Regions from separate parts of the Alteromonas stellipolaris genome, predicted to be linked through region 1. Evidence: predicted binding sites of a transcription regulator. Region 1 holds the regulator's gene; the other holds the start of a gene.
The links. The regulator LexA, encoded in region 1, represses DNA repair genes until DNA is damaged. The targets are predictions, from matches to a motif close to TACTGTATNNNNATACAGTA.
Positions count from the first base shown of each region.

Region 2: imuA (translesion DNA synthesis-associated protein ImuA) is a predicted target of LexA. The motif match lies at 13,199-13,218, and genes of this name have one in related genera.

Region 1 covers NZ_CP013926.1:4,554,950-4,570,904, forward strand. Annotated here, with positions in the region: gene AVL57_RS19305 (MATE family efflux transporter) at 1-1,250, opposite strand, end outside; gene AVL57_RS19310 (polysaccharide deacetylase family protein) at 1,430-2,641, shown strand; gene AVL57_RS19315 (GNAT family N-acetyltransferase) at 2,642-3,235, opposite strand; gene AVL57_RS19320 (SCO family protein) at 3,251-3,919, opposite strand; gene cyoE (heme o synthase) at 3,916-4,866, opposite strand; gene AVL57_RS19330 (COX15/CtaA family protein) at 4,859-5,926, opposite strand; gene AVL57_RS19335 (redox-active disulfide-containing membrane protein) at 5,935-6,480, opposite strand; gene AVL57_RS19340 (SURF1 family protein) at 6,473-7,180, opposite strand; gene AVL57_RS19345 (DUF2909 domain-containing protein) at 7,214-7,423, shown strand; gene AVL57_RS19350 (cytochrome c oxidase subunit 3) at 7,451-8,329, opposite strand; gene AVL57_RS19355 (cytochrome c oxidase assembly protein) at 8,355-8,942, opposite strand; gene ctaD (cytochrome c oxidase subunit I) at 9,024-10,637, opposite strand; gene coxB (cytochrome c oxidase subunit II) at 10,647-11,822, opposite strand; gene lexA (transcriptional repressor LexA) at 12,406-13,032, opposite strand; gene AVL57_RS19375 (TonB-dependent receptor) at 13,190-15,304, opposite strand; gene AVL57_RS19380 (GNAT family N-acetyltransferase) at 15,663-15,955, shown strand, end outside.
Region 2 covers NZ_CP013926.1:44,855-60,809, reverse strand. Annotated here, with positions in the region: gene AVL57_RS00275 (CDP-glycerol glycerophosphotransferase family protein) at 1-26, shown strand, start outside; gene AVL57_RS00270 (FAD synthase family protein) at 39-437, shown strand; gene AVL57_RS00265 (YjbH domain-containing protein) at 533-2,644, opposite strand; gene AVL57_RS00260 (capsule biosynthesis GfcC family protein) at 2,641-3,384, opposite strand; gene AVL57_RS00255 (YjbF family lipoprotein) at 3,390-4,073, opposite strand; gene AVL57_RS00250 (hypothetical protein) at 4,171-4,509, opposite strand; gene radC (RadC family protein) at 4,604-5,281, opposite strand; gene coaBC (bifunctional phosphopantothenoylcysteine decarboxylase/phosphopantothenate--cysteine ligase CoaBC) at 5,479-6,696, shown strand; gene slmA (nucleoid occlusion factor SlmA) at 6,857-7,444, shown strand; gene AVL57_RS00230 (glycosyltransferase) at 7,560-8,303, opposite strand; gene AVL57_RS00225 (M28 family metallopeptidase) at 8,678-10,315, opposite strand; gene AVL57_RS00220 (DUF1820 family protein) at 10,464-10,799, shown strand; gene AVL57_RS00215 (DUF885 domain-containing protein) at 10,841-12,595, shown strand; gene AVL57_RS00210 (hypothetical protein) at 12,595-13,110, shown strand; gene imuA (translesion DNA synthesis-associated protein ImuA) at 13,229-13,942, shown strand; gene AVL57_RS00200 (Y-family DNA polymerase) at 13,942-15,345, shown strand; gene AVL57_RS00195 (error-prone DNA polymerase) at 15,345-15,955, shown strand, end outside.

The DNA of each region.
Region 1 (15,955 bases):
TTGTGCTTACTTAACCGTTCAAAGCTCCATCCAAGCGTAATACCACGGGCAAGTAGGAACGCGAGCAATGCGTACCACAAGCTGACATTACCGAGGGACTGGGTAAAAAACCACACGGGGAAATATACCGCAATAGCACTAATAATCATGGTATCGCGCATAGAAGATGACTTCGTAAGGCCAACAAATACTCCGTCGTACAAAAAACACCAATGTGCTAGTAGCGGCAAAATAACCATTAATGGAAGGTAGGTTACCGCTGCACTCACAATATTTTGATGCTCAGTGAGCAGACTTATTATGCCGTGCCCGCCAAAAAAGAAGATAGCACTATAGCCTATTGCAAACAGCGATGACCAAAACAAACCTTGGTATGTTCTGCGCTTTATTTCTGCGGCATTGTTTGCTCCTTTCGCTTCGCCCACCAGCGCTTCTACTGCATAGGCGACCCCGTCTAATCCTAGCGCTATTAATACGAAAAACTGCAGTAGAATTGCATTCACCGCCGCTGGCATTTCGCCAAACCGTACACCTTGTATAGTCAAAAACGCTAAGCAGGCTTGTAATGCTAAGTTACGCAGCAGCATGTCAGTATTGAGTTTCATTAATATTTTTCGTGCTGCTCGATTAAACCAGCTCGCTTCTGGGGTAATACCCCGCACCTGTTTTAGTGCAACATACAAAGCCATAAATGCCATGGCGTACTCAGCAATAATACTGGCTAAGGCAACGCCTGCCACCGACATCGACAGCCCGAAAACAAAGGTGATATCTAGCCCAGCATTTACGAGATTACCCACTATCTGGATGACCATCACCGTTCTCGTTTTTTGCTGGCCCACCAAATAGCCGATAAGGGCTAAGTTCAGCATAGCCGCTGGCGCGCCCCACACCCTAACCTGGTAGTACTCAGTTAAATGCACCGCCACTGCATCTGATGGGCTAGCCAATGCTAGCCCAGCTGTGAGTACAGGCTCTTGTAATACGAGTAAACACAGCCCTAAAATTGAGGCGACAGCAAGGGTTTGCCAAAGCACTTTGGCAGAGGAAAGTGTGGCATCTTTATGCCCTCTTGCCTGTGCGCTTAAACCCGTTGAAGACATACGCAGAAAACCACACACCCAGTAAATTTGGGTAAGAATAAGCGCACCAACTGCCGCACCGGCTAACATAGCAGGTGCAGACATATGCCCCAAAACAGCCGTATCCACCAAACCTAACAAAGGGGTGGTAATATTGGCCAAAATCATGGGCAGCGCTAGTGTGAGTAAGCGTGTATGATCGCGCCAGAACGACTCAGGTTGGCGTAGAGATTGCTTGTCTGTTTGCACTCGCTTTTGCATTAATTATAGTCTCTGCATTATTAGAACGCCGTGCTGACGCGCAGTAAAAAGCACCGCTATTAAATCAACTTCAACTCGGAGAAAACATGAAGTTTATCATGCCTTTCAATATCATTTCGTGGATTAAATGTGACGCTGCTTTGGCGCAAATGAAAGGCAACCGACAACGCTGGTTAGCACTCTGCTCTCTTATTTGCTTTTCTGGCTATAGTCTGGCTGCTACTGATACCACTACGCAGCCTACCCGTGAAATTCTTACTCAAAACGGTGTTATTTTGCTTTACCATCATGTGTCTGACAACACGCCGAAAAGCACCAGTATATCGCCTGATATGTTCAAGCAACACATGACGTATTTAAAACAACACCACACTGTTTTACCTTTAGCAAAAGTGGTTAACGCTATTTTAGATAGCACACCGCTGCCTTCCAATACCGTGGTCGTTACCTTCGACGATGGCTATGAAAATATTCTCAAAAATGCCCACCCCATCATGGTTGATATGGGATTCCCTTACACAATATTTATTAACCCAGGGGAAATTGGCAGCAATAGAAGCCAGCTTACTTGGGAACAAGTTAAGGCGATGCATAACGATGGTGTAACCTTTGCTAACCATACACTTGATCACTTGCATATGCTTGATGGAAGAACGTCTAACAATGGTGCTGATAGCGAAACTAGCGATGAAGCTTGGCTTGAAAGGGTATGGCAGAATGTTGCTGACGCAGAAGCCATTATTGATAGCAAAATTGGGGAGTCGCTTAAATATTTGGCCTATCCTTTTGGTGAGTTCAACCAAAAGCTAGCAGATAAGCTTGCCCAAGAAGGCTACATTGCGTTCGGGCAACACTCAGGCGCTATAGGCCCTCACAGTCACTTTCAAGCTTTACCTCGCTTTCCCGCAGCAGGTCCTTATGCCAACTTAAAAACACTAAAAACCAAACTAAACAGTATTGCTATGCCGGTATTATCGACCAGCTTTGAAGGTGAGCATATTCCCGAGGTAAATCGAGATAGGGTGCAAGGTTCTAGTGACGACTCGATACTCCCTTCTATAACGCTAACTATTAAGGGCGATGATGTACGCTTAAGCCAAGTAAATTGTTTCTTTTCAGGCTCACCCGTTGAAACGAGCGTTGAAGGCAACGCTATTACCTTCAGTATTACTCAAGTACTTCCTGTAGGCCGTTCGCGAGTAAATTGTACCGCGCCCTCAAATTCTCAATCAGGCAGGTACTATTGGTATTCTCAGCCATTTTTTGTTGCAGATAAGAACGGAAATTACCCAGATTAGTTAACCTGAAAGTGCATGAACAAAACGCACAAAAGTGCCGTTCACTGACTGCTCTTTAAAATTAACGTTTTGATAAAACCGAATGGCAGCAATATTACTAATTTGCACGTCTAGCACCAATGCCTGCTTGTTAAGTTCTATGGCATAATCACGCATGTGGTCAATCATAGCCCTGCCGATTCCGCCGCGCCGAGCAATGCTATCTACCGCTACGTGACCTAGCATAAGCTCTGTCGCACTTGGAGGGGTTAAGCCTACAGCAACAGCTTGATTGCGCATTAGTACTGCCATCGCATCATCTAGGCTGTAGAAGGTGGTAATGCTATCTAACGAAGCACGGTCAAATACTGGCCCCAACTTGGTATGCCACGCCGTAATGACACCTACAACAGCGTCATCGACTACCGCAACCCAGTGATTATTGCAGCCATATTGCCCATACTTACCTTTCCATGCATGGGTTAAAAAATCGAGAGTATGCCTTGTATCACCATTGCCAAAAACGGAAACCAATAGATCTTCAGCGGCACTTAATAACAAGGGCACCGCTTGGCTAGCATCAGACACAAGACCTTGTCGGATTTTTATATCCATGCCTCCCATACCCACCTATAGTGCCGAGTTTAAATTAAATGATGATGTAATCCCTGGCATATCATTGAGAATTTGCTGTGCGTCACTAATCGACAACTTTCCAGGTTCACGTTTTGGTTTAAAACGCCCTATCACCTGTGCTTTAGGATTAATAAGTATTACAGATGCACTATGATCGACAAGATAATTAGGGTTGTCTGTACTTTCAGCAATGGCGTACATCATGCCCAAGTTTCTAGCGAAGGGAAATAAGGCTTTATGTTCTCCAGTCGCGGCAATGAAATTAGGGTTAAAGTAGCTAATGTACTCGTCTAGTCGTGCTATTGAGTCACGGTTAGGATCGATAGAAATAAACACCACTTTAATTGGAAATTCAGACTCAATAGCCTGCATTTGTGGGTAGATGCTGTTCAGTTCGGCCATCGTAGTCGGGCAGATATCGGGGCAAAACGTGTAGCCAAGAAATAACAAACTCCACTGATTCTCTAGCGAAGCTTGGTTAAATTCATTCCCTTTACTGTCTGTCAGCGAGAAAGGAGCAATGGCGCGAGGCTCAGGATAAGCCTGAAAATATTCGGGAGAGCTGCCATTAGACTGCCCCGTTGGCGACAAATAAATTGCCCCAAACACCCCAGTCAATAATGCTAATAATGCAACAACGCCTACAAAAATCCGTCGGTTCATAAACTCAGTGGTACGTAGTGATCAAGCAACAATACTACAAACAATACCATGAGATGAACAATTGAGAACTTAAAAGTTTTCATCGCCGTTTGACTAGTGGCGGCAAATTTTAGTTTTACCGCATAATACATAAACCCAATATTTAAAAGCGAAGAGCCAATAAGGTAAATTAAATCACTCATGCCCACCAAGTAAGGCAATAGGCATACCAAGCTAAGTAACACGGTATAAAGTAGCACCGAGGTTTTAGTAAATTCTACCCCATGGGTAACCGGTAGCATGGGCACTTTCGCTTTCGCATAATCTTTTTCACGATGAATAGCTAATGCCCAAAAATGTGGTGGGGTCCACGTAAACACAATGAGTACTAACAACAACGCATGCGCATGAATTTCACCGGTGACAGCGGTCCAGCCAAGAAGCGGCGGTGCGGCACCTGCAATACCACCAATCACAATGTTTTGCGGCGTGGCCCGTTTTAGAAACATGGTATACACCACGGCATAGCCCACTAAGCTAGCAAGGGTAAGCCAAGCGGTAAGCATGTTCACCCATAAACTCAATACAACAAAGCCCATTACGCCAAGGCCCGCAGCAAACCATGATGCTTTAGCGATACTCACTTTGCCTTTCGCCACAGGACGATTAAAAGTACGTGCCATTTGGCTATCGATTTTGTGGTCGACCACATGATTAATCACTGCGGCTGACGCCGACAACATACCAATACCGAGTAATCCACACACCAACGCTGTGACATCTACCCAGCCCGGCGAGGCTAGGCACATCCCCACTAACGCCGTGAGTAAAAGTAGCATCACCACATTGGGCTTTGTCATTTCGTAATAGTCACGCCAGGTGATTTTTGCGTGCGAGTTGCTCTTTGTTTGCGAGATTGGCGAGTGCTTAGCTGCAACAGCGTTATTTAAAGGGATAGATTTAGCCATGATGACCTCCAGTAGAGTAGGAGAAAGAAGAGGTTGAAGGAGCAACTGACCACGTCAGCCATATCAATGTGAGTAATAGCATGGCGGCAACTGCATTGTGCGACACTGCGATAAACAAAGGTAAACTAAACAAAACGTTACTTAGACCAAGCGCGACCTGCACACATAGCACCCCAATCATAAGTACACATCCCCTCTTTACAGAAGGTGGCAACCTGCTGCTTCGTAGCCACATGAAAGCCAATACCGTAAGGTAAATAAAGGTAATGGCAGCGCCGAACCGATGCACGATATGCATGGTGGCTCGCTCACCATAATTGTGTGCGCCAAACTCATAGTTTTGTGCTTCAGGCACACTGTATGCGCCTTGGAAATCCAACCGCTGCTGCCAGCCAGGCTCACAAATTGGCATATCGGTACAGGCGAGGGCTGCATAGTTGGCCGATGTCCAGCCACCTAACGCTATTTGACCGACTAAAATGACCATACCTATAAATGCCGTTGTAGTCAGCGTGTTACTTTGACGAGGATAATAGCCGTCATCACTTACCGATTGAGCAGCATGGCTTTTATGTAGTTGCAAGCTAACTGCGCTGTGCTTTCTAAGGCGTAAGTAAAGTACAAATAAGCAACTAAGTACGGTAAAGCCACCTAATAAATGCCCCATTACCACCACTGGCAATAAATTAAGGGTGACTGTCCACATCCCTAATGCCGCTTGAAAAATCACAAGCCCAAGCAACAATAAAGGAAGTTTAACGGGCGTGCCCTTGTGGCGCTGCCTTATCGCGATAATAGCAATGGCCAAAATACATAGCCCTAATGCCCCTGCAAAATAGCGGTGAATCATTTCGTTCCATGCTTTGTGCGCCTCCACAGGGCGCTCTGGAAACGCCGTATTGGCCGCAGCAACTTTCGCATCGCTTAATGGCACGGTAAGGTTACCGTAGCATCCCGGCCAATCAGGGCAGCCTAAGCCAGCGTCGGTAAGGCGAGTATAGGCCCCTAAAATGATGACTACTGCGGCAAGAAAAAGACTAAACAACACCAGCTTTTTCATGGCATCTCCTACCCAATCCGGGACAGTTTCAGAAGCTTTTTAATGTCAGCCAGCATGCTTCGGCTTTCCATTACAGCAGTGCTTCTGTCACTGTCTATTTGGTAATACAACATGGCATTATTTAAGGTATCGACGATGTACACGCTTTGCTGTTTAAGGTTGGTGATAGGCGCATCGCTGACGCTCAAGGTATGCACGTTGGCGTACTCAGATAGTTGCTCTAGTGCTGTTACATCACTTTTTCCAGTGAACAAAACTAAAGCTTGTGCCCTGTCAGACTCTTTGCCTAACGCCAGCCATACTTGGTTAATGCTAAACAATGCATTTTCACAAATCGCATCACAGTTTTCTGGCAATACATACAACAAGCGCCATTTCGGCTCAGTGCCTTCTAAATGCGATGAAACATCAATGGTAGGCTGCAGCAACGCTCCTTTATTTGTAGCACCTTGGTTGAACCAGTCATTTTCTAACGCAAGCTTAGCTAGAATCACTGGTAGCACGAACACGGCGACCATGATAATTAAGGTTTTCTTCGAGGCCGGATTACTCATATTGACGTCCTTTTTTCATAATTGCGAAACCGCCAATCAAGGCGGCTGCGATAGCAAGACCAAACCATTGAATGGCATAACCCAAATGCTTTTCAGGCGGCATGACAACACTGTTATAACGCCTAACAAAAAGGTCATTCTTTGAAGTAAGTACTACTACATAAGGTAATAAGTTAAGTGATAGCAATTCACTGGCGGTACTGATTGAAATTTGCTGAATACGTGCCGGAAAGCGTGATGCTGATGTAAGCGTTTCTTTTACTAACGGGTTATGACTGGGCTGACTCACCACCCCTTCAAATTGTTGTGAGTGGTGACTAATTTTGACAGCCGGTAGCGAGCGCGATAAATCTGGTGCAGGCAACCAACCATAGTTAACCAAAACCCACCCTGCGTTGGTCTGCACTGGCGCCAATACATCGTAACCTACCCGTTGTTCATGTATTTGGTTATCGAGCAATAACACCTTGTCGCCGTTTGGCGTACCTTCAAAAGAAACGATTCGATCTTCGGGCGCTTTCATTGAAAGGGCATCGATGAGCGACAAGCTTTCTTTCCCCTGTTTTTCGGTTATGCTAGCTATGCGTTGTTGCTTTTGTGCCATTCGGTCTAGTTGCCAGAACCCCAAGCTACACATCGCCATTACACATAAACTGGTAATGACGATAGCGATTAATTTGGATGCTCTCACCTGATTCATTTGGCCAACCTGCACACTACTATTGAGGTTTATATGTTGATAAAAATAATCTTGGTTGCGTTGGTACTTTTCATGATCGTTAACCTTTTTATGGCCATGCGAGTCATGATGAAAAACGATCCCAAAGACGGTCCAATGAGTAAATACATCGGTCGCAGGGTGCTCACTTCTGCCATCATTGTGATTTTAATTTTAGTGGCAATCGGCACCGGTTTAATTACGCCAAACCCTCGACCTTACTAGGGTTTGACGGCATTTTTTAATCGGCATTTATAAAACGTAAACAAAGATATAAAGCATCACCCACACCACATCAACAAAGTGCCAATACCAACTTCCGGCTTGAAAGGCAAAGTGGTTATGCGGAGTAAAATGCCCTTTTAGCACTCTAAAAAACATAACAATCAGAATGATGGTGCCAAGCGTCACGTGCATACCGTGAAAGCCCGTCAGCATGAAAAAGGTATTACCGTAAATGCCTGACTGTAGCGTTAGCCCTAGGTCGCGGTAGGCGTGAACGTACTCTTCAACTTGTAAAAATAAAAATCCAATTCCCAACAAGATAGTAACGCCTAACATGACGGTGAGTTGCTTGCGTTTGTTCTGCTCTAAACCAACATGAGCAAAGTGCAATGTGACCGATGATATAAGTAAAATAACTGTATTAATCGTGGGTAAACCAACAGCACTCATTTCTTGCGTAGTGATGCCCCCAGGGGTAGAGACTAGTGGCCACATGGCTTCAAACGTGGGCCATAACACCTCGTTAGTCATTGCGTTATTTGATGCACCGCCTAACCAAGGCACTGAAATGAATCGGGCGTAATAGAGTGCGCCAAAGAAGGCGGCAAAAAACATAACTTCAGAGAAGATAAACCAACTCATTCCCTGTCGGTATGAGCGCCCTAATTGGTCGCTATAAAGCCCAGACATAGACTCATCAATTTGGTTTTTAAACCAGCCAACCAACATCACCATTAATACGACAAACCCAGCGAGAAGTGTATAACCTCCATAGCCTGATTCACCTTTAGTGGCTTCAATTACAAAGTTGCCCGCGCCAACGGCAATTAAAAATAGCGCCACCGCACCTACAATTGGCCATGGGCTTTGGGCTGGTACATAGTATTTCTGATATTCTTGCTGCATTACTCTCTCCTTATCCCAATACCTGTTATTTACCACTTTCAGGTTGAGGGACCATGTAGGGATTCGGTTTTGTTTTCATATCACTCGCGCGCGCGGTCACATCAAACAAGGTGTATTGCACAGTAAAATAACTAATTTCTTCAGGAAGCTGTGGGTCGACATAAAACTGCATGGGCATATACGCCTCAGCCCCCGCACTTAAAGGTTGCTGATTAAAGCAAAAGCATTCCGTTTTATTTAAATATAGCGCTGCCATACCTGGTGAAACAGACGGAATAGCTTGCGCCATCATGTTGTTAGATGCAGGGTTTCTAACGTAAAACGACACCGTATTAAGCTCTCCTGGATGCACTTTCATACGGGTAGTTTGTGCGCGAAACTCCCAAGGCATACCGGTATTCGTGCGGGTGATAAACTCCACCGTCACCTCACGGCTTTCATCTATTTCAATAAACTCATATACCGCTGCAGTATTTTCGGTTTTGCCGTTTATCCCGGTTACATCGCAAAACACATCGTATAGTGGCACTAGGGCGAAACCAAAACCAAACATGCCAAACACAATAACGACGAGTCTTATCACCATTTTGTTGTTTGCATTTATTTGTGTCATGGTTATCTCCCGTGCCTACTTTTTGTGCTGATACATCACCACAATTTAGCGACTATTTTGCCTGTATTGCTTATCTCACTTTCACTTAACAACAGGCGGCGTTTCAAAGGTGTGATAGGGTGCAGGAGAAGGAATTTCCCACTCTAGTCCCTCAGCACCTTCCCACACTTGAGCAGATACTGGCTCACCTTGCTTCTTACAGGCCTTAATCAACAACGCTAAGAAGATAAGCTGCGACAACCCAAAGGCAAATCCACCTAGGCTTATCCATTTGTTAAAATCAGCAAATTGCAAGGCGTAGTCAGGAATACGACGTGGCATTCCTGCCAGACCCACAAAGTGCATAGGGAAGAACAGCACATTCACCGACACTAGTGAGCACCAGAAATGCCATTTTGCTAGCCCCGTGTGGTACATTTTTCCTGTCCACTTGGGTAACCAGTAATACACCGCAGCCATGATCGAGAAGATGGCACCGGTTACCAGCACGTAATGGAAGTGTGCGACCACGAAATAGGTGTCGTGGTATTGGAAATCGACGGGTACGATAGCCAGCATTAACCCTGACAGGCCCCCAATGGTAAACAATACGATAAACGCAATGGCAAACATCATGGGCATTTCAAAGGTAAGGGAGCCCCGCCACATAGTCGCCACCCAGTTGAAGACCTTCACGCCCGTTGGCACCGAAATAAGCATGGTGGCAAACATGAAGAACATTTCCATATACACCGGCATACCGGTAGTAAACATATGGTGAGCCCACACCACAAAAGACAGCAGCGCAATAGAGCCTGTGGCGTATACCATAGAGGCATAGCCAAACAGTTTCTTGCGGGAAAACGTAGGGACAATTTGAGAGATAATGCCAAAGGCTGGCAATATCATTATGTATACCTCGGGATGCCCAAAGAACCAGAATATATGCTGGAACATAACGGGGTCGCCGCCACCTGCTGCATCAAAAAAGCTGGTGCCAAAAAACTTATCCGTCAGCACCATGGTGACCGCCCCCGCCAACACCGGCATTACTGCAATAAGTAAGAAAGCAGTAATAAGCCAAGTCCAGACGAATAAAGGCATTTTCATCCATGTCATGCCAGGGGCACGCATGTTGAAAATGGTCACTATTACGTTAATCGCCCCCATGATGGATGAAATACCCATGATATGTACCGAGAACACAAACAAAGCCGTAGAGTCGCCACTGTAAGTGGTGGAAAGCGGTGCATAGAAGGTCCACCCAAATGCTGGGCCGCCGCCCTCTAAAAAGAGCGAACTAAGTAGGATCAGGAAGGCTCCGGGTAATATCCAGAAACTCCAGTTATTCATTCGCGGCAGGGCCATATCTGGTGCCCCTATCATCATTGGAATCAGCCAATTTGCTAGCCCTGTGAAGGCTGGCATTACTGCACCAAACACCATGATAAGACCATGTACAGTCGTCATTTGATTAAAGAAATTTGGCTCAACAATTTGTAATCCAGGCTGAAAAAGCTCAGCACGGATCACCATTGCCATGGCGCCGCCAATTAAAAACATGATAAAGGCGAACCATAAATACAAGGTGCCTATATCTTTATGGTTAGTGGTAAACAACCATCGAGTTATTCCTTTTGGAATATGGCTATGATGGTCATGATCTTCGTGATGCGCCGCGGTATCCGGCGCAATGACATCAGTTGCTTTACTCATTACGCACTCCTAGTTTCCATTTACGACAGCATTAACATCTTTGGCCTGCACCATATCGCCCGTATTATTGCCCCACGCATTTCGTTCGTAGGTCACCACAGCCGCAATGTCTTTTAGGCTTAACATTTTTCCGAACGCCTGCATCGCCGTGCCGGTTTTACCGTTCAACACAATATCGATATGTGCAGTTTGGTCTTCAAGTACCATTTCACTGCCCTTAAGCGCAGGAAATACACCGGGCAACCCTTCCCCATTAGGCATATGGCAAGCTGCACAGGTGGCGTTATAAACTCGCTTACCTTCCTTCATTAGTTCATCCATCGACATATTCATCGACAGTAAACGTTGCTCTTCTTCTTTCGCTTGGCGAGCGGCTTCTTCTTGCTCGTTCATCCACGCATCAAATTCGGCAGGTTCTTTTGCGATAACCACTACCGGCATAAAGCCATGATCTTTTCCGCAAAGCTCGGCGCACTGCCCGCGATAAATACCAGGCTCGTTCACCTTTGCCCAAGATTCATTAATAAACCCTGGATTAGCATCTTTTTTCACCGCAAAATCTGGAACCCACCAAGAGTGAATAACGTCATCTGAAGTAATAAGAAAGCGCACTTTTTGCCCTGTGGGGATCACCAGTGGACGGTCGACCTCAAGCAAATAATTCGTGCCTTTCTCGAATTTGTTTTCAATTTGTTCTCGCTGAGTCGCCATTAACGAATAGAACTCAACATCTCTGTCCATGTATCGGTAATGCCACTTCCACTGAGAACCTGTAACGACAACAGTAAGATCGGGCTCACTGGTATCTTCCATCGCAATAAGGGTTTTAGCGGCGGGAATAGCCATAAGAATAAGAATGATGAAAGGTACTACTGTCCACGCAATTTCAACTTTTACATTTTCATGGAAGTGAGCAGGCTTCGCTCCTCTGGATTTACGGTGTAAGTACATTGAGGTAAACATAACCCCAAAAACCACAACGGCAATGGCGATACAGATAAAGAACATCAACATATGAAGGTCGTACACTTGACCACTTATGTCGGTTGCGCCTCGACGTAAATTCATGGATGAGCCTTCACCTGTTGCTACATCCGCAAACAGCAGTGGTGAGGTAAGCAAAAGTGGCAGCCCGTAAAGCCACTTTGTCGCTTGTGTCGCCGCTTGTGTCGTTACTCGTTTCACTCAACACCTCCGTTATAACAGAAGCATTACCGCAATAAATGCGCTGCGCTTCTGGCAACTGATACCCGAAATCCAACTTTTAACTTAATTGCCCAGCTTTAGTTGTAAAGCAAAGTTGCAGCTATTGTTATTATTTTGTTAAATACAGTATAAGAATTGCTCAATAAAACGCACAAGTCTAGTCTTTTCTAAGAAAAAACAATTCCAGCGTTTAATTTTTAATCAAAAGTTGTAAGTAAGAGGAATGAATCACGCCACAGCGTATGGGCGTTATAAGGATAATTAATGTGGCCGTTTGAAACGCTCATTTTGAACGAAATCGACGAATATAAAGTGTAATAAGTTTCTTATAATCAAAAGGTAGTTACGTAATATTGAATGCTTTTCAAACAGAATAGATAACAGACATAGCGGTAGTTAGTACTATAAAAGATGACATAAATAGAAGATAAAATGTGGGAACCGGATCAACTGGCCTCTAAGGTATTTCTGAGGCTTAAACAAGATTATTGTGCAAGCAAGGTATGGTAAACATACAAAAAAGCGGCCTATAAGCCGCTTTCTTTACTAAATAGCTAAAAAGTTACATCCAATCGGCATTTCGAATAACACCAACGGCAATACCTTCAATAGAAAAAGGCTCTGAAGCTAAGTCGACCTTAATAGGAGAAAATTCATCATTTTCAGCATGAAGTAGCACTTCACGGCCACGCTTTTCAAGGCGTTTAACGGTAACGTCTTCATCGACACGTGCCACTACCACCTGCCCATTATGGACATCCGTAGTGCGGTGCACGGCTAACAAGTCACCATCAAGTATACCTATGTCTTTCATACTCATACCGCTTACACGAAGCAAGAAGTCGGCGTGAGGCTGAAATAGGGCAGGGTCGACCTTATAATGAGATTCTATATGCTCTTGCGCTAGAATAGGTTCGCCCGCAGCCACTCGGCCAATAAGAGGTAGCCCTTCTTCTTCAGGAGCTTCATCTTCAAGTGGGATATTCAATTTAATACCACGGGAAGTACCTGGAAGAATCTCGATGACACCTTTTCGGGCCAACGCTTTTAAATGTTCTTCAGCGGCATTCGCAGAGCGAAAACCTAAATGACGGGCAATTTCTGCACGGGTAGGCGGCATGCCAGTTTCGAGCATGGTTGTTTTTATCAGCTCGAGAACTTCTGTTTGTCTTGCTGTGAGTGGGCGCATAAAAGACCTGTCTGTCTATACAGTTCCTGTAAGTATATACACCTAAAAGGAAATGACAAGCACAAAGCTTTGCAAAGCATGTTTTTTATACTGACCTAACCACAACGCAAAAAGCGGCCATGAAGGCCGCTTTGTATATCACTACTATTTAGCGTGACTAAAACTTATATTGCAAACTCAAACGCGCATTAAGCGGCTCGCCGGTGGCAATATTGTTGTCGTTATGTGCTGACGGAAAATAATCTTCGTCGAATAGGTTTTCAACGTTTAGCTGAATTTTAACGTCTTCGCTATAGTCGTAATAAAGTGCAGCGTCTACGCGAACAAAGTCAGGTAGCTCAACCGTATTATTTAATGAAGCATACTGCTCAGATTGATAAATCACGCCTAATGCAACACGCCATTCATCATTTACTTCATACTGATTCCATAACGTCAGCATATGTTCTGGTAGCTGCGCTAAGTCGCGGTTCGCCAATGTGCCATCTACAATTCGACCCATTTCTTCGCCATCAAGGTTGCTGTAACCAGCATTGATTACCCAACGTTCTGAAAGTTTACCCACCACCTGCACTTCAAAACCTTTGGTTTCGGTACCGGTTAAAATAGACGCTTCCGGGTTGTTAGGATCTTGCGCTGTGCCGTTTTCACGTTCAACTTCAAATGCCGCTGCTGTCACGCTAAGCGAGTCAGATAAATTCCACTTCACGCCAATTTCTTTATTTTCAAACTCTTCAGCTTCTAGCGCTTGGCTTGTCAGCGACAGTGAAAGGAATTGATCACCTGAACGAGGTAAAAACGATTTGCTGTAACTTGCGTAAATCGATACTGATTCCGCTGGCTTGTAAATTAAGCCTGCACGCGGAGACACTTGTGAATCAGAACTTGATAGAAAACCGTTGTTGCCATCATCTGCACCGTCAGCCACTTCAATACTATCTACGACATCGATATCGAAGTTGTCGTAGCGAAGACCCGCTACCACGATCCAATTATCGTTAAGTTTAATTTCATCTTGAACAAACGCTGAGGTAAAGGTGACATCAGATGCACGATCTCTTACTGGGTCGGTCAGCGTCATTGAAGGAATTACTAGTGGGTCACTAAACACGAAGGATACTTGATCGTCTTGACTGTCTGCAAAAAACGCATCACGGCGAGCATTTTCTGTATCTTGGCTACCGTATTCCATTCCCGTCAACAAGGTATGGTTAATATCACCCGTGGCAAACTGCCCAATAAGGTTCAATTGAACCAACGTGTTCTCACGGGTTGTAGTATCACGATATCCGTCTAACGTGACTGTGCCTGCATCAGCATCAAAATTAACGGGGTACAAGTTTTGATAAGCTTTGTCATAGTCAGCAAACTGAACCGTACCGTTCAAGTTCCAATTTTGCGATAGTGAATGATCAACACGAATGCGGGCAATATGTGCTTCAAGGGTAGTATTGTTGAAGTCTGGATCACCAAAGTAGGTATCGTCATAGCCTTCCAGCGGCGCACCATCTAATGAAGGAATCCCCCTATCGACTAAACGGTCATCGTTTACGTATTCGTAAGATGCCACCACCGTAGTGTCGTCGTTAGCCATCCATGTATAGGTAGGGTTTAATGCGTAACGTTCACCATCTTTAAAATCACGGTGGTTATCAATGCTGTCGAACACACCATTAAAACGAAACGCATTGTTGGCATCTATGGCTTTATTGGTATCTACGCTAATAGAGCCAGCGCCAAAGGTATCAATACCTGCTGACAATGTGGTGAAGTCTTCCGCAGTACTGGCTACTTTAGTCACACGGTTAACCACGCCACCGCCGCCACCGCGTCCAAATAAAAGTGCGTTCGCACCACGTAATATTTCAACGCGTTCTAAATTATATAATGGGCGGAAGTACTGAACGTCGTCGCGAAGCCCATCAACAAAGAAATCGGCAGTAGTGTTCTGTCCACGAATAGTCACCTGATCGCGATGATCTTCACCCAGCCCAATGCTCACACCTGGCGTGTATTGCATAACATCGGCAATACTAAACAGTGCTTGTTCTGAAATTTGCTGTGCACTTACTACCGATACAGATTGTGGCACGTTAACCAATAGTGTTGGGGTTTTTACCGCTGTGGCGACTTGTTGACCAAAGAATGCGCCGCGTACTGTAATACGTTCAACGCTTTCATCTGATTCAGCTACAGTGTCTTGAGCCAAAACAGATGTGCCATAAAGTGCCAATAGAACAGCAGTAGAAATAGTTGCTTTACCAAGTTTCAAGCAAGTCTCCTCGAGTGATAATTCAAACAGTATTGAAAATGATAGATATTCTTATTTAGAGCGGATTCTAGTCATAATTGTTAATAATTAAAAGGTGTATTAATAAAAATTAAACTTTTGTTATAAATGAAAGCGTCAGTTTAACTAGACAGCCTGTTTAGACAGGAAATAGTGAATAGGCGCCTTACCTTTAATTGGGTTTACGCCGAGGTGACAAGTTTGGCATTAAGGCATAAAGTAACCTTTCTTTTATCTATCTTTAATCAGTGTATTTAATTCCGTCATGTTGCATTACCTCGACTATACCCCCGAGCTAGCCCCCCACTTTGACCGCATAAATAGAGAGTGGATCACCAAGATGTTTCGTTTAGAGAGCGTTGATGAGGCCGTTATTGGCAACCCTCAGCGTAATATTATCGATAAGGGTGGATACATTTGGTTTGCTGAACATCCCGATTTTGGCATTGTAGGCACATGCGCATTAATGAAAAAAGGGGAAGGGGTATTCGAACTTACTAAGATGGGTGTGGTCAGTGAAGCAAGAGGATTAAAAGTAGGCGAAGGCTTGTTGCAATATGTATTGAATAACGCCCCTGCCATTGCTTTTAATACATTATTTCTTTTAACGAATAAGAAGTGTGAGGCCGCTAT
Region 2 (15,955 bases), 140 kb from region 1:
TTGCCGAATATCTTACAACACAATAATCAGGTGGCATTTTGAGACGCGTTATAACCTTCGGTACATTCGATGTACTGCACATTGGTCACATAAGAATTCTTAAACGTGCTCGCGCAGAAGGCGATGCACTTATAGTGGGTCTTTCTTCAGACGAACTCAATTTAAGTAAAAAAGGGCGGACTCCTATTTATCCCTACCACAGTAGGGAGGAATTACTCGCATCCTTGCGCTTTGTCGACAAAATTTTTACCGAAGAATCTTTAGAAAAGAAACGTGATTACATTATTCAACATAAAGCGGATGTGTTGGTTATGGGTGATGACTGGTACGGTAAATTTGATGAGTTTAAGGATATATGCGACGTGGTTTATCTGCCTCGAACCCCCTCTATTTCAACCACTGAAATTATTGAAATAATAAAGGAAAGCAGCGATTAACGCGTTGTTAATGTTATCAAAAGCTTGTGGAAAAAATCTTTAGTTACGATGAAAATAAGCACGGAGTAATCGTTACTCCGTGCTTACCTAACTAGCTAATCGTAAAACGGTGAGCGTACTGCCGTGGAGTCGATAAGTCTTACTGGCCGCCCTAACATTTGTCCGCCATCACGAGAGATTGGCACCCATGGGAATGTTCCTCGCCCCTTCGAAGGTTGCAGTAAGAACAAGTCGGAAGGAATTGAGATATAGAAGCCTTTGGTAAAACTACCTTCCCCATATTCTTCAGATGAGACATCGGTGAAAGCTGCATACGCACCTACAACAATTCCACTATCGAAGCGTTTTGCGAAATCGATATTAACGCCTTTGTCTTTTGCCAAAAATTGGCCAGCACTGACGGTTAATTGGGTACCTTTAAGCATTTCAGGTTGCCAATAAACGCTGGCATGGCCGGTGATAGCATCGTAATCTAGAGTTGACAATTGATTATAAGGGTCACGCTGCTTCACATAGTTTATGTCAAACCCATATGCCAATCTACTATCGACAGGACGGTATAAAATTTCACCACCGACACCAGCAAACATCGTTTCTAAATATCCACCGTAGACTTGCCCAAATACATTTTCACTAATACTGTCTTTATAGTGAACGAAAGCCGTATCTAGCCCAATAGGATTTTCTGACACATACTCCCGTACGCGTGTTCTTACTCGTGGTAATACGGTTTCTTCGTTATCAACCAAGAAGTTAAATTTATCAAAGTTATCTAATAAGGTAACCCGAGCACTGCCCATAACAGATAGCTTATTGTTAAATGCATACCCTGAGCTTAATATTAAGCCTGTTTGATACAAATAAAAATCTTCGGGGTTACCAAATGATTGTGTCCAGAAGAAATTAGCGCTATAGAACAACCCGTGGGTATTCGTGGGCTCATAAGCATCCATCACCTCTTTAGAAGGTGTTGATCGCGCATAAGACGTGGTGATGTCTGCATCTATCGACTCATAGCGTGCTGCCGCTATAAATTGTTCAGCATCTATTATGGTATCAACCATAGGCTGACCACCACTATTTTCAACAATGTGATAGTCCGTCACCGAATCAGGAAGCTCTGAGGCAACAATGCGTCCTATGCGCTCAATCGCTTCATCTTGATTACGGTAAACGAACTGCGTGCCATAAAATACAGCTTTGTCTTCTTCAATATTAACGTCGGACAATGCAAAGCCACCAGACTGCACAAGCGTATTATACAAGCGTGACTTATCGACTTTATCGATAGTATTTGGTACTTCCCTAGCCATTAATGTTTTTGGTGGCTTATCGTACTTAACTTGGCTTATGGTATTCATATTGAAGCGATAGGTTACGCCGAAACCAAACGTGTTTCCGCGCTGATAATTCATACTGAAATCAAATTCTTTCCAGCGATACACCGCACCCACATTCCAGCGAGAATCCTGCTCCAACTCGCCAGCTCTATCTAGAGAGTAATCGTTACCTTCAAACTCAAGCTTAAGCGTTAATGGCTCCCAAGGTGTTTGATATTCGATACCACCAAAAAAGGCCGTTGTCCCTTTAAAGAACTGATCGTAATCAACCTTTCCGCCGCGACCAGAAAACCCTGTGGGTCGATCACAGTAACTGTCTCTAAACTCACAAAGTGGGTTAGTGATATCGTCTGCCGTACCTAAGTAGCCCCAACCTAATCCTAAATGAACATCAAAAGGTCCGAACGATTTACTCGCGTTAATATATTCACTTTCAAAGAATCCTGTACCGCCAAAGTCGCGAAAACCAACCGAAATATCTGGCGTGTAGTAGCCTTCTTTCCACAGCCTAAATTTTACATCTAAGCCTTTATCTTTAAGGGTTTGATCGCCACTGAACGATTCAACATCACTATAAAATTGTGTACGCACGTCGGTATAGCGAGCAGTCGCTTCCATCCAATCGAATAATTGTAGGTTTACTGACCAAAAGCGATATTCACCGTTATCGGTGTAGTTTATTGCTAATCCCCCTTCTTCACGCATACGCGCTGTAGGGGTTTGAATAAGCCCGTTACCGCCTTGCACCATTTGCGAAGGAGTAACCCGAAACTCGGTGTCGATGTTATCTGTATCAGCCAAAGCGGGACAGGCTGATGCACTAATGATGAGTGCTAAAGATGTTTTCTTATAAGGAAAAGCGCTCATTGAGGAAGGATCCTATGTACTGCTAAGTTTGCGATGCGGGTATTGAGTGCATCCAACGTTGAACTGAATATCTGCCCTGTAATGGGTACATAAATTTGGCTGCCTGGCATTAATTGCGAGTAATCAATGTTCCAGTAGGCAATACCACGTTTCTCTATCTCGCCCATTGGATTAATCACGAAAACATGGCTTTTATCAGCATCGGAGGCTTTAGTGACTGACTTAGCGGTAGAAAAAATAGAAAGGTCATCACCGTGTCTATAAGCGCCAGGCTTAATAACTAACCCTGAAAAATGCACAACTGACGGACGAGGACTAATGCGAAGCAAATATCGTCCTGGTTGGAACATAGGGTTTTCTTCAGCAATCAAACGTGCACGGTTATAGGATATTGGCGTGATAACACGAGTAGATACTGTCCAAGAAGATACCTGCTGATAGAGGCTCTCTAACGCGCGGTATGTATCACTGTTCGAATTGTAGCTTTTTAAAACCATACGAATTTCTGATAAAACAGCGCCTTTTTCTCGCTCAGCATAAGCGTCATTCAAGTTGTAAATACCTGATGTTGGCCAATACCAATCACCAGATTCAGCCACAATTGACAATACACTGTTAAGCCTTATGGGCTGCGCAAACTCGTAAGATTGCTTATTTATTATGATGGTCACTTGGGCAGATACTGACGCGGTAAATAGTAAAAGCCAAAAACTCATTAGTAAGGTAATAAAAAATCTCATTTTATTTACTGCTCCTTACTTTTAATTAAACGTACTACTCGACTTAAATAGACCATGTCGTATACATCACCTTGTGGGCTAAACTTTTGTGTAGAGGCTAAAAGTTGTTTTGATTTGGCTTCAAGGTAGTAGGTATTTTTCCATTCCAAATTAGTGTCTATAAAAGGCGTGGTTTCTGGAAAAATAACAGTTTCCGTTATTTTAGTGACCGTGAAAGTAGTACCTAGATAAGTCTGAGTTTCCTCACCGTGCACTCGCCATGTAGAACTAACCGGTAGCCCATAACCTACGTTTTCTAAGTCGAGTTTTCTTTGCCATGAGTAGGCTAGTACATCGTTACTGGCTAATGGGTTATGCTTTAAATTCCCCGTATAATACAGCTCATTATCTAGCCCTTCGGTGCGAACTATCACGCCATGATGCATGGTGAAAATAACTTTATCGCCTGATACCCAGCGGTATTTATCACCATCAATATAGGCAAGAGCAAGTGAAGCAGCATCACGCCCACCCGCTTTAATCTGTAGTAAGTCTGCTTTACTTGCCGCTATTTCATCTACGGTGTAGGAAACGGTGCGATCCTCAAGGGCAAGACTAATGGTTTTAATATAGGCATTAACGGTGGAGGAGCACCCAGAAACAAGAAGAGATAGCAGGCTGATAACAATCAGTAATAGGGATGTTTTCATTGAAAATTTCGACAACTATTATTTAGTAATAAGAACACTTTCTTTGCATCAATAAAAAAGCCGCTAATGAAAGCGGCTTTTTCGAAACTATTTATTATTACTGTACGGTCGGTGCGTAAGTAAATGTCACTGGAACAGTGATAGTTGTAGTAGCAGTTGCAGTACCTGTAACAGTTACTGTTTCAGTAGTACCAACACAAACACCGTCTACTAACGGATCATCGCCTTCACACGATGTAACTGTTTCAACTGGAGTAGTTGATGAATTATTAGAAACAACACCAGCAACAACGCCAGCTACCACAGCAGCAGTAGCTACAACTGGAGCAGTAACAGCACCAAGCCCTGTAGATCCAGCTCCGCCTTCGGCGTCTTGAGCGCTAACACCAGCAGACATAGCTGCTGCTGCAAACAATGCAATAATTGACTTTTTCATATTAGTCCTTTCAGAAAATTTACCCATTAGAGTCACATGCTAAATCATTTTCAACGATTTGACTAGATTATATTCGATGAATGACTAACAATTTCTATGTTAACAGGCCTCGCTGGGCAAATGAAACCGTTTCCGTGTCTCCGACCACAAAATGATCTAGAACAGAAACGTCGATCATTGCCATAGCATTCTGGATCTCCCCGGTCAGCCTAATATCTGCTTGACTCGGTTCTGCCACGCCTGAGGGATGATTATGAACTAAGATCACGGCCGCTGCATTATCTTTCATCACTTGCTTTAAAAGCTCTCGAGGATATACCGCCGCACTATTAATGGTACCTGTGAACATGGTTCTACATGCAATGAGTTGATGCTGGCTGTCTAACATTAATAGCAAAAATTTTTCTTGCTGGCAGTCCCGTAGTTTTGCTTGCAAATAACGCTTTGTATCATCCACATTATTGAATACGTCTTGTCTAGCAAGTGGGATTTCTAAATTACGCCTAAATATCTCAAAAGCGGCTTGAAATTGTGCAAATTTACAGGCGCCGAGACCATTCACATCGGTAAACTCTGATTCATTTGCCGCAACCACGCCTCGTAGCGATCCCACTTTCTCTAACAGATCTCTGGCCAAACCTAATGCCGTTTTCCCTGCTACTCCAGCGCCTAGCATAACGGCAATTAACTCAGCGTCACTTAAGTATTCAGCACCATAATAAAGTAGTTTTTCCCTTGGCCGTTCTTTAATAGGCCACACTTTTATCGACATTATTAATTTCTCACACACAAAATGAATATAGGGTTATAGCGCAGTAGTCTATTTATAATCGACTGATCATTGGGCGAGTTCTTGTTGAAATGCCTTACTCATAGGTGCGTTTGAAATAGTGAGTGTACTTTTGTTCAGCTACCGCAAAAATAGCCATCATGATAGTCTTAGGTTATGTAAAAAATGATGTTTCAAATATGTCTTTAGCAAATAAAAATGTTCTGCTTGGTGTTAGTGGTGGGATTGCCGCTTATAAAACTCCAGATTTAGTGCGTAAGCTTACCGCGTTAGGCGCTAATGTACGGGTAGTACTAACAGGCTCTGCGGCTGAATTTGTAAGCCCTCTTTCGTTACAAGCGGTTTCAGGTAACCCGGTACACCAACATTTGCTAGACCCCGCTGCAGAAGCGGCGATGGGTCACATTGAATTGGCTAAGTGGGCAGATGTTTTGCTTATCGCCCCCGCTACAGCCAATATTATGGCTAAGCTGGCGCATGGATTGGCTGACGACTTGCTCACCACTTTGTACTTGGCCACAGAAGCGAAAATATTTATTGCCCCTGCAATGAATCAGCAAATGTGGAAAGCGACAGCAACGCAAGTGAACTTAGGCATCTTGACGCAGCATGGCGCATTATTTATTGGCCCAGCTGATGGAGAGCAGGCTTGTGGTGATGTAGGCTCAGGCCGCATGGTGGAGCCGGTAGAAATTGCTTCAACCATTAACAGAAGCTTAAGTGCGCCAAATGATAAGATTTTATCGGGCAAGCACATCCTTATTACAGCAGGCCCAACCCGAGAACCACTGGATCCTGTCCGTTATATCTCCAATCATAGTTCAGGAAAAATGGGTTTTGCTATTGCTGACATGGCCATTAAAGCAGGCGCCGACGTTACCCTTATCGCAGGCCCAGTAAACTTACCAACACCTGATGGTTGTAAGCGTATTAATGTGGCTACCGCCGATGAAATGTTAGCGGCATGCGAGCAAGCGGTTTCTGAATCCGATATTTTTATCGCTACAGCTGCGGTAGCAGATTATAAAGCGGTTCAGGTTGCCGAAAATAAAATTAAGAAAATCGGTGATGAGTTAACACTTACTTTTGTTAAAAACCCTGATATTCTAGCAACGATTGCAATGCGAACTGACAAACCTTTCTGTGTTGGTTTTGCCGCAGAAAGCCAAGATGTGGAATTGTACGCCCGTGGAAAGCTGAAAAACAAAAAGCTTGATATGATTGCGGCGAATGACATAACTGCAGACGGACTTGGTTTTAATAGCGACAATAATGCGTTACATGTAATTTGGGACGATGGCGATAAACACTTACCTGCCACCACAAAACCTAAGTTAGCTGAAGCATTGTTACTACTTATTGCGAATCGATTTAACAGTAAGAATATTGTTCAATAGCCAAGCTTAGAACATCACTCAAAAATAAAAATAACGATATACGCTAATACAAGTATTCTGCGTGTCGATAATAACAAGAACTCATAATAACGATTTGGCCTGAGCCAACTTAACATGGAACGGACCTCTTAAGTCCGGTTGCGGAGGAATTACTCTCATCATGCCTGCTGTCAAAAAAACAAATCGCAGAGCCCAAATTCTGCAAGCCCTAGCGGGAATGTTGGAAACAAACCCTGGTCAACGTATCACTACAGCAAAATTAGCTGAAAAAGTGGGCGTTTCAGAAGCGGCGTTATATCGCCACTTCCCAAGTAAAGCCAGAATGTTCGAAGGACTCATTGAGTTCATCGAAGAAACCTTGTTTACCCGCATTAATAAAATAGTTAACGAAGAAAAAGATTCGCTTACTCGATGTCAGCTTATTCTTCACCTCATTTTAGGCTTTGCCGAAAAGAACCCAGGCATTACTCGTATATTAAACGGTGATGCTTTGATGGGTGAGCAAGACAGATTGCGTGCGCGTATTGCAAAACTCTTTGAACGACTTGAGACTCAGCTTAAGCAGGTGCTACGTGAGCGCAAGTTGCGTGAAGGAAAAACCCTAGCAGCCGATGAAGCGATAATTGCTAATATGCTTATTTGTTACACCGATGGCCGCATTAACTTGTTTATTCGAAGTGGTTTCACCCGTAAACCAACCGAACAGTTCAATGAACAGTGGGCTGCTTTTAAGCAGATGTTTATTTAAGGCAAATCACGGATTAAATAAAGGCGCTTTAATTTTAATACAGCGCCTTTTTGATTTGTGTAGGTTAAATAATTAGATTAGATTTTATTTATTTATTTTCATCTACAATAAATAACTAAGAAAATAACCTTCTCTCTAATAACTTGAAGTTAACTTTCCAATTTGTTTTTAGCTTATGCTTAAAAGCGCCCGCTCTATTTAAATGAAGATTTTCTGCATTAGATTTGAAATTTTCTAATGCTTGTGGGTTCAGATTAAATGAATCAATAGCGCTCTTTGCTACGTTACCATAGCCTTTATATTCATTTGCTTTGTTTTCACTGTGTATTACTGACATCCACAACCTTTTACCACGAACAGGGGTAACTTCTTTTACACTGCGCCAATAGCCATGCCTTTCTTGAGTCCATATTGTTTTAAAGTTTTCACTCTTTTCAATCAAACTCATAAATGGGTTGTGAACATGTGAATGTTGACCAAACCTTACCCGCGGTGCAACTTGCAGTGTATAACCGTCAACAAAATCTATAACCCTAAATTCTTGCTTAGAGAATTGACTGTGTACTTCTTTTACAAAATCTTGATGAAGGCTGTCGTCGTTATCTAATCTAGTTGTAATTAAATAAGGCTCTGTAAGGCGATTTTTTATTTCTCTGGTAATAGACGGTAAAAAATCGTCCATTCCATCTGCATAAATAGGTATGAATTTGGAAAAATTAGAAGAGAGCTCACTAATTTTTTCACGAAAAATTTGTGGTGTAGTTTTATCGAAAAACACTAACCATTCAAAATCCTTTTTATTTTGAGCTTTCATCGAAGAATAACAATACTGTTCAAACAGTTTTAATCTATTTTCCATCCAGCTGTGGGTTAAAACTTTAGATTGAGATTTTGTCTCATCCCAACCTTTTTCCTAAGGTTGAAGCGAGTTAATATAAAGTGCTGAAACATAATGCTACCAGTAAAAATTTAGAAGATACTTTTTTACTAATTGATAACTCAAACGTAAAAATTCCATGTAATACCTGATTTAGAGTAGCAAAAAGCTTACTAGTTCTGTGTTAGTAAAAAAATGTAGGTTTAAATATCCTCTAGCATCAATTTCCAAGTGCGGCATCGATACAGGCTATGCTTAACCTCAAAGGGCTTTCAAATCTCGTAACGGGATCAAAACTCACCTACAAAAAAAGCAGCATATATATATGCTGCTTTTCTATTTAGAATAAAGATTCGTTACTTACTGAAGGTAGTACCGAAGAAGTCACCTTCATTCCATTTCGGTTTGTCTTCTTGATTAGCTAAGGTCCAACCAATTTGTGCATTTACTTTGGTAAAGGCTTCAGCAGCATTCCAATTAAATGGCTGGTTAATATCGTCGCTAGGTTTGTGGTAATTCGTTGATAAGAAGTGACCAAACACTTTACTACCATCTACCTCGGGATCTTTTGATGTTAAACCAGGAACTAAAAATACTGCTGGTACGCCTTGTTTAACAAATGCGTAGTGATCTGAGCGAGTAAATAGCGCTTGGTCTGGCCAAGGATCTGGGCTTAATGAAATATCAGCATTACTTGCAGCGGTTTCAACCGACGCTTTCAAATCACTGTGGTTTGCACCAAACGCAATTACGTCGGCAAACTCATAGGTTAAAATGGGCATATCAAGGTTAACGTTTGCCACCATTGACGTCACCGGCACGGTAGGATTGCGAGCAAAGTAATCTGCCCCTAATAATCCTTTTTCCTCACCTGTTACCGATACAAACAATATCGAACGTTTAGGTTTTACGTCCATTTCGCTGAATAAGCGTGCAGTTTCTAGCATTACCGATGTGCCAGAGGCATTATCCATAGCGCCGTTGTTGATATTGTCTTTTTTGACTGTTTTCGCGAAACCAATGTGGTCAGAGTGCGCGGAAAAGACGACATATTCATCTTTAAGCGCTGGATCTGAACCTTCAAGCACGCCAACAACATTCGGGCTAGTCACTACTTCGTGAGTGCTCTTTTTACTTAAGCTTACTGTGCCAGGTAATGCAAAGCCTGTTGGTACTTTATCTGCCTCAAGATCGGCATAAATATCGACAAGTTCCCGCTCAGCCCCTTCAAATAAGGTTTTTGCTGCAGCTTCACTTAAATACGCACCACCTTTAATTTGCGGGAAGGTATTGGCTGGCTGCCCTTCGTCATCTAACCAAGCCATGCGCGGTGTATGAATATAGCTTAAGCGGCTTTGGTAAGGACGTACCTTTTCGTTTTTAGGCGTGGTGATGGTGATCATACCAATTGCACCATGCTCAGCGGCGTACTTTTGCTTTTGATACCCTGAGGCAAAATGAGCACCTTCTTCCGAAGGAAAATCACTGGGTTTACCGGCTAGCGAAACCACAATTTTGCCCTCTACATCGATATTTTCATAATCGTTGTGAGACAACTCGTCAGCCACTATGCCATAGCCAACAAACACAAGTTCGCCTGAAACATTAGCATCTACGCTAAGTAAGCTAGGACCTGCTAAATATTCTTTTGGGTAAGCAAAATCAATTTTTTCGCCATTACGAGTAAGCGTAAATTCTGGCGACTCTTGCAATAGATTTGCTTTACGGAAGCTTACCTGTTGCATGTAGCCTTCTGTACCTGCTGGCTTTAAACCGTATTTTGCGAATTCTGTCGCTATGTATAACGCGGCAATTTCATGCCCTCGAGACCCCGTATCACGGCCTTCAAGTAAGTCATCGGCTAAGAAAAATAAGTGTGACTTTATACGCTGAGTGTCAGGGTTAAAGCTATTTTCTGTCGTTTCATGGTTATGCGCAGTGGCAGCAAATGCCATCGCCGTCATCGCACTTCCAAGTAATAGTTTTTTTATCATTGTATTTCCACTATTTTTGAGGTCTTTACATATTACCTTACCCAAGCGATTCCGTAACGTTTAAGCCTAACGATTTTCGACCATTGCCCGTATTTCTAGACCATTGTAAAATTCACGCCCTTTAATTCATCAACATGTTAATAAACCCATGACAAAAACCGACCCTTTGTATCGAGTACAGTTCATAAGTAATGGCGAACGCTACGATGTGTACGTCAAATCACTTTCTCAAAGTGGCTTATTTGGATTTGTGGAAATTGGGGAATTTGTGTGGGACACCCACACAGGCATAGTGGTAGATCCAAGCCATGAAAAGCTTAAATCAGAGTTCGCAGATGTTACCAGTACGTATATTCCTATGCATAACATCCTTCGAATTGATGCGGTGAGGAAAAAAGGCACAGCCAAAATTACTAAATTAGATAATAAGTCTGATAAAGTGATGCCTTTCCCTAGCCCAATTTATACACCTAACAAAGAGTAACCCACCGTTGATAATCCGGTCTAAGGTTACCGGAGGCTTTCATGTACCGTTATTTGTTAACTTTTATACTAGTACTTACTAGCTTTACCTCATTGGCAAGCTCCAACGAGGATAAGTCGTTTTATGCTTTGTTAGATGAAATTTGGAAATACGAACTAAGTGTTTCCCCGCTTCTAGCTTCGAGACAAGGCAACAGTTCGCAAAATAGCGAGCTACCGGATATTTCACCACAAGGCTTAGCCACTCAAGATCAACAATGGCGAACGTACCGTCATGCATTGAAAGCGTATTCTAAGGAAAATCTATCTGACGACGCTTTTATCTCGTTGCTTATGCAGCAGTATCGGCTAGAGAATTATATTAGCCAATATCACTTTCGCGCTTATCTTGTCCCCATTAATTCCGAATACGGTTTTCATGGTGCCATGGCATCCTTGCCAAATTTATCTGTATTTAAAACGGTGGAGGATTATCACGCTTACCTGTCTCGTTTGAATGCACTTACCTCCTACTTTGAACAACAAATTGCCTATATGCGCCAAGGGCTAAAAGAGGGTTACACCCAACCTAAAGTGGTTCTTGAAGGCTTCGAAGATGCGGTAGCCGCTTATATTCTGGACGACCCAGTGAAAAGTGGCTTCTACAGTCCATTTACTCGATTTCCAAAACATATTGATGCTTCACAACAAGCTGCGCTAGCCCAACTAGGCCAAAAAGCCATTACCACCAGCGTTTTCCCTGCTTACCAAGCATTTTATGACTTCATGGTTGATGAGTATATTCCTGGCGCGCGAGCCGCCATTGCTGCTAACGAATGGCCTGATGGCAAAGCTTATTACGCTAACCGCGCCAAGCACTACACCACCACAGATATGAGCCCCGAAGACATTCATACTCTTGGCTTAAAAGAAGTAAAGCGTATTCGAGCTGAAATGCAAAGCGTGGTAGATAGCCTTGAATTCGATGGCAGTATTAATGAGTTCATTACCTTTTTACGTGATGATCCTCAGTTTTATGCCACCAGCGCAGAAGAGCTGCTTAAAGAGGCCTCATTTATTGCGAAAAAGATGGACGCAAAATTACCATCGCTCTTTGAATATTTACCTCGTACGCCTTATGGCGTTGCTCCTGTACCCGATAGTATCGCCCCGAAGTACACCACGGGTCGTTATATTCACCCTAGTCGAGACGATCAACCCGGTTACTACTGGGTAAATACTTATGCGCTAGATAAGCGTCCGCTTTATGCCCTTCCAGCTCTTACCTTGCACGAGGCTGTGCCTGGGCATCATTTGCAAATATCTTTAGCGGCGGAATTAGAAAGTTTACCCATGGTACGCCGTAACACTTATATTTCAGCTTTTGGTGAAGGTTGGGGTTTGTATTCTGAATTCTTAGGGATTGAAGCGGGAATTTATGAAGACCCCTATGATAATTTCGGTCGCTTAAGCTACGAAATGTGGCGCGCGTGTCGCCTTGTCGTAGATACCGGCATGCACACCATGGGATGGAGCCGCGAAAGAGCTGTTGATTTTATGATGTCCAATACGGCTTTGTCAGAGCATAATGTGAATACTGAGATAGACCGATACATATCATGGCCAGCACAAGCCCTATCTTATAAAATTGGTGAAATTAAAATAAAGGCGCTACGTGAAAAGGCTGAGGTTGCGCTAGGTCAGCATTTCGATGTACGTAAATTTCACCGAGCAGTTTTAGAAAATGGTTCTGTGCCATTATTCATTTTAGAACAAAAAATTAACCAATTCATAGAAGAACAAAAGGCGGCAAGATAATGATATTTGCATTCGGGATCATAGGACTACTTGTCCTGTTTTTGATTTATCTAGCGCTTCGTGTGCAAACGCTACAACGTGAACTTACGCTTACGCGTTCATCTGCAAAACAAAATGGTAATAAAGTTAACCATGCTTATAAGAATTTAGTGCTCGTCACTGATGCGCTAGAAAAAGCGTATGCTGCTCGTATCGAAAGTGCTTATAAAAGCCGCCTGATAAGTCAGCAACAACATACTGCTCTTATGCCGCTTATGCTTAACTTCTCTAGTATTGTAATGGCGTGCTGTGAAAAAGGCGCTACGTTAGAAGAAGCATTAGATTCTGCATTAAGCAGCACCGAGGTATCACAAAGCGATGTGCGAGACGTGATTAAAGAAATGCCTGGCCCCATTCGTATGGCTTGGTCTAAAAACAGCGCTGATGGTTTTATTGCAGCCTGCCAATTAATAACTAGCTCGGTGGGAGGTAACACTAAAAAAAGCCCTGCTAGCAGCGATGCCAGTACGGCGTAATTATTTAAGCATTTTTTTCAAATAGTTAGATGTCCTCACAGCCTTAACTATTTCACCCATCTTGAAAAGACAAACCTCTACACTATAATACTGTACAAATATACAGTATTATAGTGTTATGAATATTCCTATTTCACCCATTAATGAAGTTCGTTCAAAGGCAGCGCTTTTTGATAAGCACCCTCATATATGGCGAGCTCGAGAGAAGCCTGTAAGCGAAAACAAGTTTTTGCTGGGTAATCTTATATTGGATGAAGCCCTGCACGGTGGTATCGCCACATCAGGCGTCGTAAGAGTTGCGTCATTAACGGGTATTGGGGAAATCACGCTTTTCAAACATGTTTTAACTACGCATCGCACACACAAACTACGTGTATTTATAAAACCACCCGCCCAGCTCCAAGCGCCTTGGTTAAGCAGCTTAGGCGTAGACTTAGAACAAGTCATCGTCGTGCTTCCAAAAACAGATCAAGAAGCCTTGTGGGCAGCAGAGCAATGCTTAAAAAGTGCAGCTTGTCATTGTGTATTGCTTTGGAATAACACCATGGATGCAAAAGCTGCTCGGCGTTTGCAAGTGGCGGCGTCGCATAACGATACGCTGTGCTTACTGTTTACTTCCCCTAACCAACAAAGGGCTTCTTTTCCAATTACCCTAGATTTAAGTCTGCATCTTCGTGATGCGCAATTGGTTGTTAACATTATTAAACAGCGTCATGGATGGCCCGTATCCGATATCGTGATCCCCCATTCATGGACCCCTAACAATCGCGCCATTCAATCAGCCATGCAAAACAATAAGAACACCGAGCCAGCATTACACTCGGTGATTTAATGATGCTATGGGCTTACTTTTACTGCTATCAGTTAACTCTTGATTCCCATAAAAAAGATGGCGGCTTCACAGACGGTGATATACCTACTGTGGTTTATCACGAACAAAGCAACCAAGTAGTTCAAGCTAATTCTCAGGCTATAAACGAAGGTGTTGAATGCGGTCAAGGGCTTGCACAAGCGGCTGCGCTTTGCCCTCACGTGCACATTCTAGCGTTTAATCGCGAAGCTGAAAAAGAGACCCTTCTATTTCTTGCACATCGGTTATACCCACTCGCTTCAGACATTGTGATTGAAGCTCACAACGCCATTGCTATTCGACTAGACAATTTACTGCAGTATTACGGTGGTCTTGACGCTTTATGGCATGTACTTACAAACGAGCTACATTCTACTGGTATTCACTTTTATTTCGCCACTGCATGGGGAGTGGATGCAGCACGCCTTCTCGCTAAAAATAAAACCAATCGCTATACCGATAATAAAGAAAACATAACTCTGTTATTGTCACGCTGTAAGCTAGAACAAACTGCCCTTGATTCGAAAACCATTGCCACACTTGCTAAAGTCGGTGTTAGACAGGTAGGCCAACTACTTAAACTTCCCGTCCATGAACTTGGGCAACGATTTTCAAACGATACTATTCGCTATTTAACCGCACTGCGGGGGGAAACCTTTCCCAAATACGTTTTATTCAGGCCATCGATAAGCTTCAAGCAGTTAAAAAATTTATCGTTTGAAGTGGAAAACACTCAACACTTATTGCCGAGCATTAAAGCGCTACTAATTTCGTTAGAACACTACTTACGCGCACGCAATTTACTCACGTCATCTATACTTTTTCAGGTGCATTTTAGAGAAGCAGAGCCTTTATCTATAGCGGTTAATGGTGCTATGCCTTTTGCCACGCAGAAAGACTGGTTAGCGCTGGTTGAGCTTAAAGTTGAGTCCCTTCTACTGCCCGAGCCCGCTATCGCTATATCCCTAACCTGCCAGCAATTTGAGCCCATTGAAAACGATGGGAATGATTTTTTTTCTCATCGATTTACCTCAGTGGCACAAAAGCAACTTGTTGGAAGGTTAAAAGCCAAATTAGGCGACAACAGCACGCTTCACCCTAAAGCTGGAAACAGTCATACTTTTGAAGGCATGACAGTCAATCAAGTAGAGGAAACTACACCTGCTTATACCGCTGATATCATTCCGACATTTTTGTTTGAGCGCCCCATGCCCCTAAATCTACCAACACGTATTTGCTTTGGCCCTATACGACTTCAAACGCAGTGGTGGAGTAGCGCTGCTAGCCAGAAAGATTATTTTATAGCAGAAACTAATCACGGTGTACGCTTGCTCGTCTTTAAAGATGTAAATGCCTGTTGGTGGACACAAGGCGTATACAGCTAATGTATAGCGAACTTTTCTGTCAGAGCCACTATAGCTTTTTAACAGGGGCATCTTCGCCTGCACAGTTAGTGACTACCGCCTCTTTTCTTGGATACGAAGCGTTAGCGATTACCGATGAATGTTCTGTGGCGGGAGTGGTGCGAGCTTATGCTGAAATTACACAGCAAAAACTCCCTATTAAGCTCATTGTCGGCAGCTATTTCCGCTTCGATGATGCATTGTCTTTTGTATTACTTTGCCCCAATAAAGCGGCATATACCGAGCTTTGTCGCATAATTACAAATGCCAGAAGACGCAGCCAAAAGGGTGAGTATCAACTTGCAGAGTGGGACTTGCGGACCATTCGTCACTGCATTTTTATATGGCTTCCCAATACTCAGGAAGAAAAAAATAATTACTGGGCGACGTGGCTAACCAGTCAGCCCAATATAAAAACATACGTAGGTGCGCAACGTTTACTTGATGGGTATGACCATCATCGATTTGCGACTTACACACAACTACAGGAAAAATTTGAGTTTCCTGTAGTGGCGTGTACTGGTGTGCTTATGCACCATGTAGATAATCTTCCACTTCAACATGTTCTTCATGCCACCCAAGCACATACGCA